2 regions of the Streptomyces sp. NPDC092370 genome follow, and region 1 is predicted to be linked to the other one. Evidence: riboswitches for the same ligand, from Rfam matches in the RefSeq annotation. Region 1 holds a riboswitch; the other holds the start of a gene.
What was found. A riboswitch is a leader RNA that binds a small molecule or an ion and turns the genes downstream of it on or off. The one in region 1 is predicted to bind cobalamin.
Positions count from the first base shown of each region.

Region 2: it holds a riboswitch for cobalamin, as region 1 does, so the genes downstream of both, ACIQHQ_RS14980 (ribonucleoside-diphosphate reductase subunit alpha) here and ACIQHQ_RS03545 (prenyltransferase/squalene oxidase repeat-containing protein) in region 1, are expected to answer to the same signal.

Region 1 is NZ_JBIVQO010000001.1:795,585-800,070, forward strand. Features, by position in the region: gene ACIQHQ_RS03540 (SCO2322 family protein) at 1-527, opposite strand, end outside; gene ACIQHQ_RS03545 (prenyltransferase/squalene oxidase repeat-containing protein) at 524-1,732, opposite strand; cobalamin riboswitch at 1,846-1,981, opposite strand; gene ACIQHQ_RS03550 (SAM-dependent methyltransferase) at 2,417-3,232, shown strand; gene ACIQHQ_RS03555 (helix-turn-helix domain-containing protein) at 3,236-4,141, opposite strand; gene ACIQHQ_RS03560 (nuclear transport factor 2 family protein) at 4,208-4,486, opposite strand, start outside.
Region 2 is NZ_JBIVQO010000004.1:201,636-206,121, forward strand. Features, by position in the region: gene mctP (monocarboxylate uptake permease MctP) at 1-1,361, shown strand, start outside; cobalamin riboswitch at 1,550-1,683, shown strand; gene ACIQHQ_RS14980 (ribonucleoside-diphosphate reductase subunit alpha) at 1,805-4,156, shown strand; gene ACIQHQ_RS14985 (ribonucleotide-diphosphate reductase subunit beta) at 4,156-4,486, shown strand, end outside.

The sequences.
Region 1 (4,486 bases):
CCCGCTGCGGGCCTCTGCTTCTGCTGCTTGCGGGAGACCTGTTCGCCGCAGCCCTTCTCCGGATAGCCCGAGATCGCACACAACAGGGCGTTGGTGTCGTAGCGCAGCGGCTCGGCCACCGAGGCCAGGGCCTGGGCCGTCGTCGCGTCGGGGGAGACCCGGGCGCAGGCCGTGCGGGCGGAGGGCGGGATCTCGTCCCCGGGGGCGTCCGACGGTGTGCCGAAGTCGATGACCAGGGCCACCCGCTTCCGGCCCTCCTGCGCGGGCGTCTTCGCGCAGATCCTCGCGAAGTCGGCCGTGCCGCGCGGCCGGAGTGCACTCGCGGAGTCCTCGCTCACCGCGAAGCGGAAGCCCTGGACGTCGCCGTCGGAGGGGCGGGCCAGGGACGGACCCTGGGTGGCGTAGACCCAGCGGCCCGCGTCGCGCTCCCAGAACGACCAGTACCGGTACCCGGCGGCCTGGGCCTGGCCCGCGCCCGCACACAGCAGGAGCGAGGCCAGGAGGAGCAGAACGGCCCGGCGGATCACAGCTGCCGCTGCTTCTTGCGGCCGGTGAACAGGAACCCGATGCCGATCCCGGCGACCAGGCAGACGCCGACGTACCACCAGACCCCGAAGAAGTCCGAGCCGGAGTCCTCCTTGTCGTCCGCGGCCTTGGTCTTCCCCGCGGCCTGCGGGGCCGGGCCCGTCGCGCCCAGCTGCTTGACGAGGTCCGCGCCGCCGAAGTCGCGCGGGTTCGTGCCGGTCGCGTGGGCGGCGAGGATCAGCTGGGCGTAGGCGGCCGGACCGCTCTGCGCGGCCCAGGAGGCGGACTTCTTCTCCAGCCACCGCACGGACTTCTCCGCCTGCCCGGTGTCGCCCCGAGCGGCGAGCGCGACGACCGCGTCGGCGGTGTTGCCGAAGTCGGGCTGGGGCTCGGCACCCGCCAGGGCGGACAAAAGGTGGTCGCCGTCCTTGGCGAGGGCGGCGGTGAGATAACCCGCACCGTTCGCCGCCGCCTGCTCGGGCGTGGTGGCCTTCTCGCAGGTCGCCTCGGACTTCTCGCCCGGCTTGACGACCATGCCCTGGCCCAGCGCGCCGAGCACACCGGCCGCCGTGGCGTCGGCGTTGGCGGTGAGCTTGCCCTTCTTGTCCGGCTGGAACGCGAACGCGCCGCCGCCGTCCCCGCCGCAGGGCAGCGCGAGCTTCAGCAGGGCGTCGTAGGGCGACTTGCCGCCCTTCTCGACCTGGTCCGGCTTCTCGCCCGCCGCGACGAGGGCACCGATGACGATCGACGTCGAGTTGGTGTCGCTGGCGCCGCCGGGCGCGTAGCCCCAGCCGCCGTCCTGGTTCTGGACGGACTTCAGCCAGCCGACGGCCTTGCGGCTGACCTCCTCGTGCCCGCCGAGCGCGGCGAGGGCCTGCACCGCCGCCGACGTGGCATTGGTGTCCAGCATCGTCTTGGCGTCGCACGCGGTGGCGGGATCGGGCCGGTACGAGGCGAAGGAGCCGTTCTCGCACTGCTGGCGCACCAGCCACTGCACGGACTTCGCGGCCGGCTTCACCCCCACCGTGTCCTGTGCGAGCAGCGCGAGCGACTGGCGCCAGACGCCGTCGAACTTCGGGTCCGAGTCGCCGTACAGGGCGGAGGGGAACGCCTGGGAGGGCGACGGGGACGGGGCGGCGGCGGCCGGGGTTGCGGCGCCGATCACGGCGACGGCGGCCAGGACCGCGGCGCTGCGGCGGACGTTCATGATCGGCGGGGGCCTCTCCCTGTGGGGGAGCCGGGCAGCACGGGACACCCCGGCGGCTCGGCTCCGTATACCTCGACGGTGCCGTGCACCGGCGATCTGCCGGGCACGTGAGCCGGTCACGAAACCGTACGAAGCGATCCGGCTCACCGCCTCGGAGCGGCGGTATACGGTTGCGGGTCAGCGCCGGAATTGCACCGGCTTCCCCCCGTACGGTGTGATGACGACCCGCTTACTGTACCCGCACGTAGAAATCGGGCCGAGGGGGCCGGGGGGCCGGGGGGCCGGGGCCGCACGGTGGGCTGCGCCTGGGGACGCCCGGGGACGCCGGCCTGCGCGGTGGCACGGTCTCGTGCCGGCCGGTGCGCCGGTGGGGGGCGCGGCTTCGTCCCGGGCGGCGGTTGCGTCCGGTGGGTGGGGCCGATCTCCCCGTATCCGTGGGGTACCGGGTGGGCGGGGTGGCTTCAGGGCCCTCTCCGCACCCGCCTGTGCCATGCTCGCCGCCCTCCTCGCCGGCCCGTCGCCACTGACGCGACCGGCCCCGGGCGAGGTCCTGCGCAGGCGGGGTGCGGTCCGACGGTGAGCCGGATGGAGGTCGAACTCCTGGGCGCTGCCGAGGAGTTGATCCTCTTCGGGGCGCAGACCGGCTAACGTGGGGTTCCCCGACCTCACACGCCAGGAGCGTCCATGACCGACCAGGTGGAGAACTCCCAGCAGGAGCCGTTCCCCAAGATCGACACCTCGGTTCCGCACTCGGCCCGGATCTGGAACTACTGGCTGGGCGGCAGGGACAACTACGAGGTCGACCGGGTGGCCGGTGACGCGTTCCGCGAGATCTTCCCCGGCATCGAGACCGGGGCCCGCGCCGCCCGCTACTTCCTCGCCCGGGCCGTGCGCCACCTGGCCGGCGAGGAGGGCATCCGCCAGTTCCTGGACGTCGGCACCGGGCTGCCCAACGTGGACAACACCCACCAGATCGCCCAGCGGGTGGCCCCGGAGAGCCGGATCGTCTACGTCGACAACGACCCCCTGGTGCTGGCCCACGCCCGCGCCCTGCTGGCCAGTACGACGGAAGGCGTCACCAACTACGTCGACGCGGACCTGCGTGAGCCGGAGACGATCGTCCGGGAAGCCGGGAAGACCCTCGACTTCGACCGGCCCGTCGCCCTCATGCTGATGGGCATCCTGGGCCACATCGAGGACCACGACGAGGCCCGCTCGATCGTGCGCCGGCTGGTGGACGCCCTTCCTCCCGGCAGCTACCTGGTGCAGTACGACTCCACCGACACCAGCGAGGACTACGTCCGGGCCATCCAGCAGTACAACGAGGGCGGTTCGATCCCGTACATCCTGCGCAACCCCGAGCAGATCGAGCGCTACTTCGACGGTCTGGAACTGCTCGAACCGGGTGTGGCGTCGTGCTCACGCTGGCGACCCGACGCCGCGGCCCTGGGACTGCCCGCGGAGGTGCACCAGTACGGCGGGGTGGCCCTCAAGCGCTGACCCTCAGGTCTCCTGGAGGATGCGGTGCAGGACGGTCGGAGTCTCGTCCGGCGACTCGGCCTCGACCACCAGCCGGTTCATGGCGTCCCAGTAGCGCTCGATCTCGGCCGGCCGGTCGGGGTGGAGGGCGGTGGTGAGCTGCTCCAGGCAGACCACGTCGGGCAACTGCCCGCCGGGCAGCCGCAGAATGGTGACCGGGCCGCCCTCCGCCGCATGGCCGCCGGCGGCGAACGGCAGGACCTGGATCGTGACCTGCGGCAGCCGGCAGAGCTCGATGAGATGCCTGAGCTGGGCGCGCATCACGGGGATGCCGCCCACCGGGCGGCGCAGTGCCGCCTCGTCGATCACGGCCCACAGCCGGGTCGCCGGCTGCCGGTGCAGGATCCGCTGGCGGGCCATCCGCAACGCGACCCGGCGATCGATCTGTGCCGCACCCGCGTCCGGGTGGGCGAGCCGGACGGCCGCCCGCGCGTAGTCGGCGGTCTGGAGCAGGTCGGGGACCCGCTGGACCTGGAAGCAGCGGATGAGGCTCGCCGCCTGCTCGGCGCCCAGGCAGGTCTGCGTCCAGGCGGGCACCACATCGCTGTAGGACCGCCACCAGGCCGGGGTGTTGGCCTGCTCGGCCAGTGCCAGCAAGGTGGCGCGTTCGGCCTCGTCCGTGACGCCGTAGAGGGTGAGCAGATCGGCGACGTCACGCAGTTTGAAGCCGTGGCGGCCGGCCTCCATCCGGCTGATCTTGGAGGCGGAGGCGCGGATGACGTGGCCCGCGTCCGCCCGGTCGATGCCGCGCTCCTGCCGCAGCCCGCGCAGCCGGGCGCCCAGCGCCAGCCGCGGCACCATGGGCCCGGCGCACCCGCCCTCCAGGGCCTCGCCGCCGGTCGATGTGCGTGCGGCCTCTTCGGTGCCCATGGGCATCTCTCCCGGTGCGTGCGTTGCGTCCGACCATCCTAGGGGGCGCCCAGGACGTCAAGGGCCTTATGACGCAGGCACGTTCGGGCGTGGGGTGGGTCCGCCGAAGGGGAGGTGGAGGGTTCGTGAGGCGAGCAGCCACGTCCCGTCGGTCCGGTGGAACGTGTCCTCGTAGTGCCCGATCTGGACCGGCGGCCCGGCCGGGATGACACCGCCCCCGTACCCGTCGACGCGGTACGTCGTGAAGTAGGAGATCGCCCCGGCCGTGTCCGGGGACGTCACCGTGACCAGGATGTTGGACATCATGCGGCGGGACAGCCGGTCGGCGGGACGGGAGCCGAAGTA
Region 2 (4,486 bases), on a different contig from region 1:
TCCTCGTGTATCCGCTGATCTTCACGTTCCTCCCCCGCCTGTGGTCGGTCTCCCACAAGCACGGGTACGTCACGACGTCCGACTTCGTGCGCGGCCGCTTCGGCTCGAAGGGCCTGTCGCTGGCGGTGGCGCTCACCGGCATCCTGGCGACGATGCCGTACATCGCGCTCCAGCTGGTCGGCATCCAGGCCGTGCTGGACGTGATGGGTGTCGGCGGCGGCGAGAACACCAACTGGTTCATCAAGGACCTGCCCCTGCTGATCGCGTTCGGCGTGCTGGCGGCGTACACGTACTCGTCGGGTCTGCGGGCCCCCGCGCTCATCGCGTTCGTGAAGGACACGCTGATCTACATCGTCATCGCGGTGGCGATCATCTACATCCCGATCAAGCTGGGCGGCTTCGACGACATCTTCGCCAAAGCCGGCGAAGCCTACAGCCAGACCAACCCGGCCACGGGCGCGCCGCGCGGTGCGCTGGTGCCGGCGGAGGCGGGCCAGTGGACGTACGCCACACTGGCGCTGGGCTCCGCCCTGGCCCTCTTCATGTACCCGCACTCGATCACGGCGACGCTGTCCTCGAAGAGCCGTGAGGTGATCCGCCGCAACACCACGATCCTGCCGCTGTACTCCCTGATGCTGGGCCTGCTCGCGCTGCTCGGGTTCATGGCGATCGCGGCCGGCATCAAGGTGCAGAACGGGCAGCTGGCCATTCCGCAGCTGTTCGAGACGATGTTCCCGGACTGGTTCGCGGGCGTGGCGTTCGCGGCGATCGGCATCGGCGCGCTGGTGCCCGCGGCCATCATGTCCATCGCGGCCGCGAACCTCTTCACCCGCAACATCTACAAGGACTTCATCAAGCCGGACGCCACACCGGCGCAGGAGACGAAGGTCTCCAAGCTGGTCTCCCTGCTGGTGAAGGTGGGCGCCCTGGCCTTCGTCCTCACCATGGACAAGACGGTCGCCATCAACTTCCAGCTCCTGGGCGGCATCTGGATCCTGCAGACCTTCCCGGCCCTGGTCGGCGGCCTGTTCACCCGCTGGTTCCACCGCTGGGCGCTGCTCGCGGGCTGGGCGGTCGGCATGATCTACGGCACGGTCGCCGCGTACGGTGTGGCCTCTCCGACCCAGAAGCACTTCGGCGGCTCCGCGAAGGAGATCCCCGGCATCGGGGAGATCGGCTACATCGGTCTCACGGCGTTCGTCCTGAACGTCGTCGTCACGGTCGTCCTGACCTTCGTCCTGAAGGCCGTGAAGGCCCCCGACGGCGTCGACGAGACCAGGCCGGAGGACTACACGGCGGACGCGGGCGATCCCGGGGTCCAGGTGGAGCTCCCGCCCGCCACCGCCGGTTCGGCCCACTGACGTCAGGGGCACGAGACAGCGCACACCAGCCGCAGCGGGCCACCGTGACCGACCGTCACGGTGGCCCGCTGTCGTGCGCGGTTCCCGCGGTCCCCATGCGGCTCCGGGACATCACTCTGCCGACCTACCAGTTGACGCTCTGAAACCAGTGCGACACAACATCTGGGGGTGCCATGCGCGCCCGGCACAAGATGTATGCTCATGCTCGCTGTCGCCGCAGGGGAATCCGGTGCGAATCCGGAACTGTCCCGCAACGGTGTACTTGTGCATGTTTCGTGCGCAGGAGTCAGTCCGAGGACCTGCCGACAGCGCACCCGGCCACCCGGCCGGTGTGCCTGACGTCCGGGCCTCGTGGAATGGGCCGGTGGACGCGACGCCGTGTGCGCTCGTGTGCTGCCCCCTGCCCTCGACGAGGCCCCGTGCCGAGCGAGGGAGAGCCCCACGTGACCATCGCGCCAGCCGAACCGGTCTCAGCCGCCGAAGAAGTGCAGGACGCTCCCGGAGCCGCGTTGCTGCGGACCCTGACCGAGCTGACCGCCGACCTCCCCGACACCGACCCCGGCCGGGTCGCCGCCGCCGCGCTGCGCGGCCGGTCCGCCCGGGCGGACGAGACGGAGTTGCGGGAGCTGGCGACGGAGGCCGCGGCCGGTCTGATCTCCGAGGACCCCGCTTACTCCCGGCTGGCCGCCCGGTTGCTGACCATCGGCATCCGCGACGAGGCCGCCTCGCAGGGCGTCACCTCCTTCAGCGATTCCGTCGCGGTCGGTCACCGCGAGGGCCTCATCGCCGACCGCACCGCCGAGTTCGTGCGGCTGCACGCCGCCCGGCTCGACGCGCTCATCGACACGGGCGCCGACGACCGCTTCGGCTACTTCGGCCTGCGCACCCTGCACAGCCGCTACCTGCTCCGGCACCCGATCACCCGCAAGGTCGTCGAGACGCCCCAGCACTTCATGCTGCGCGTCGCCGCCGGCCTGGCCGAGGACGACACCAGCCGCTCGGTGGACGAGGTCGCCGCGCTCTACACCCTCATGAGCCGCCTCGACTACCTCCCCTCCTCCCCCACCCTCTTCAACTCGGGCACCCGGCACCCGCAGATGTCGTCCTGCTACCTCCTCGACTCCCCCAAGGACGAGCTGGACTCCATCTACGACCGCTACCACCAGGTGGCCCGGTTGTCGAAGCACGCCGGCGGCATCGGACTGGCCTACTCCCGCATCCGCGCCCGCGGTTCGCTGATCCGCGGCACCAACGGGCACTCCAACGGCATCGTCCCGTTCCTGAAGACCCTCGACGCCTCGGTCGCCGCCGTGAACCAGGGAGGCCGCCGCAAGGGCGCCGCCGCCGTCTACCTGGAGACCTGGCACTGCGACATCGAGGAGTTCCTGGAGCTGCGCGACAACACCGGCGAGGACGCCCGCCGTACGCACAACCTGAACCTCGCGCACTGGGTGCCGGACGAGTTCATGCGGCGTGTGAACGCAGACGCGCAGTGGTCGCTGTTCTCCCCCTCGGACGTGCCCGAGCTGGTCGACCTGTGGGGCGAGGAGTTCGACGCCGCGTACCGGGCGGCCGAGGCGAAGGGCCTGGCGAAGAAGACGCTGCCGGCACGCGAGCTGTACGGCCGGATGATGCGTACCCTCGCGCAGACCGGCAACGGCTGGATGACCTTCAAGGACGCCGCCAACCGCACCGCCAACCAGACGGCCGAGCCGGGCCACGTCATCCACTCCTCCAACCTCTGCACGGAGATCCTGGAGGTGACCGACGACGGGGAGACGGCGGTCTGCAACCTGGGCTCGGTCAACCTCGGCGCCTTCGTGAGCGACGGGGACCTCGACTGGGAGCGCCTGGACGAGACCGTCCGCACGGCCGTGACCTTCCTCGACCGGGTCGTCGACATCAACTTCTACCCGACCGAGCAGGCGGGCCGCTCCAACGCCCGCTGGCGTCCGGTCGGCCTGGGCGCGATGGGGCTGCAGGACGTCTTCTTCAAGCTGCGCCTGCCCTTCGACTCGCCCGAGGCCAAGGCGCTGTCCACCCGCGTCGCCGAGCGCATCATGCTCGCCGCCTACGAGGCTTCGGCCGACCTCGCGGAGCGGAGCGGCCCGCTGCCGGCCTGGGAGAAGACCCGGACGGCCCGGGGCGTGCTGCATCCCGACCACTACGACGTGGAGCTGGCCTGGCCCGAGCGCTGGGCGGCCCTGCGCGAGCGGATCGCGACGACCGGCATGCGCAACTCCCTGCTCCTCGCCATCGCGCCCACGGCCACGATCGCCTCGATCGCGGGCGTGTACGAGTGCATCGAGCCGCAGGTGTCCAACCTGTTCAAGCGCGAGACACTGTCGGGTGAGTTCCTCCAGGTCAACTCCTACCTGGTGGACGAGCTGAAGCGGCTCGGCGTGTGGGACGCCCGCAGCAGGGAGGCCCTGCGCGAGGCCAACGGCTCGGTGCAGGACTTCGCCTGGATCCCCGAGGACGTCCGCGCCCTCTACCGCACGGCGTGGGAGATCCCGCAGCGCGGCCTGATCGACATGGCGGCGGCCAGGACCCCGTTCCTGGACCAGTCCCAGTCCTTGAACCTCTTCCTGGAGACGCCGACCATCGGCAAGCTCTCCTCGATGTACGCCTACGCCTGGAAGTCCGGGCTGAAGACGACCTACTACCTGCGCTCGCGCCCGGCGACCCGTATCGCCCGCGCCGCCCAGGCCACCGTCCCCGTGCAGGCCACCGCGGATCCCGAAGCGGTCGCCTGCTCGCTGGAAAACCCCGAGTCCTGCGAGGCCTGCCAGTAATGAGCACCCAGAACCTTCTCGACCCCGGCTTCGAGCTCACCCTGCGCCCCATGCGCTACCCGGACTTCTACGAGCGCTACCGGGACGCCATCAAGAACACCTGGACCGTGGAAGAGGTCGACCTCCACTCGGACGTCGCCGACCTCGCCAAGCTGTCCCCCGCGGAGCAGCACCTGATCGGCCGCCTGGTCGCCTTCTTCGCGACAGGTGACTCGATCGTCGCGAACAACCTGGTGCTGACGCTGTACAAGCACATCAACTCCCCCGAGGCGCGGCTGTATCTGAGCAGGCAGCTCTTCGAGGAGGCCGTGCACGTCCAGTTCTACCTGA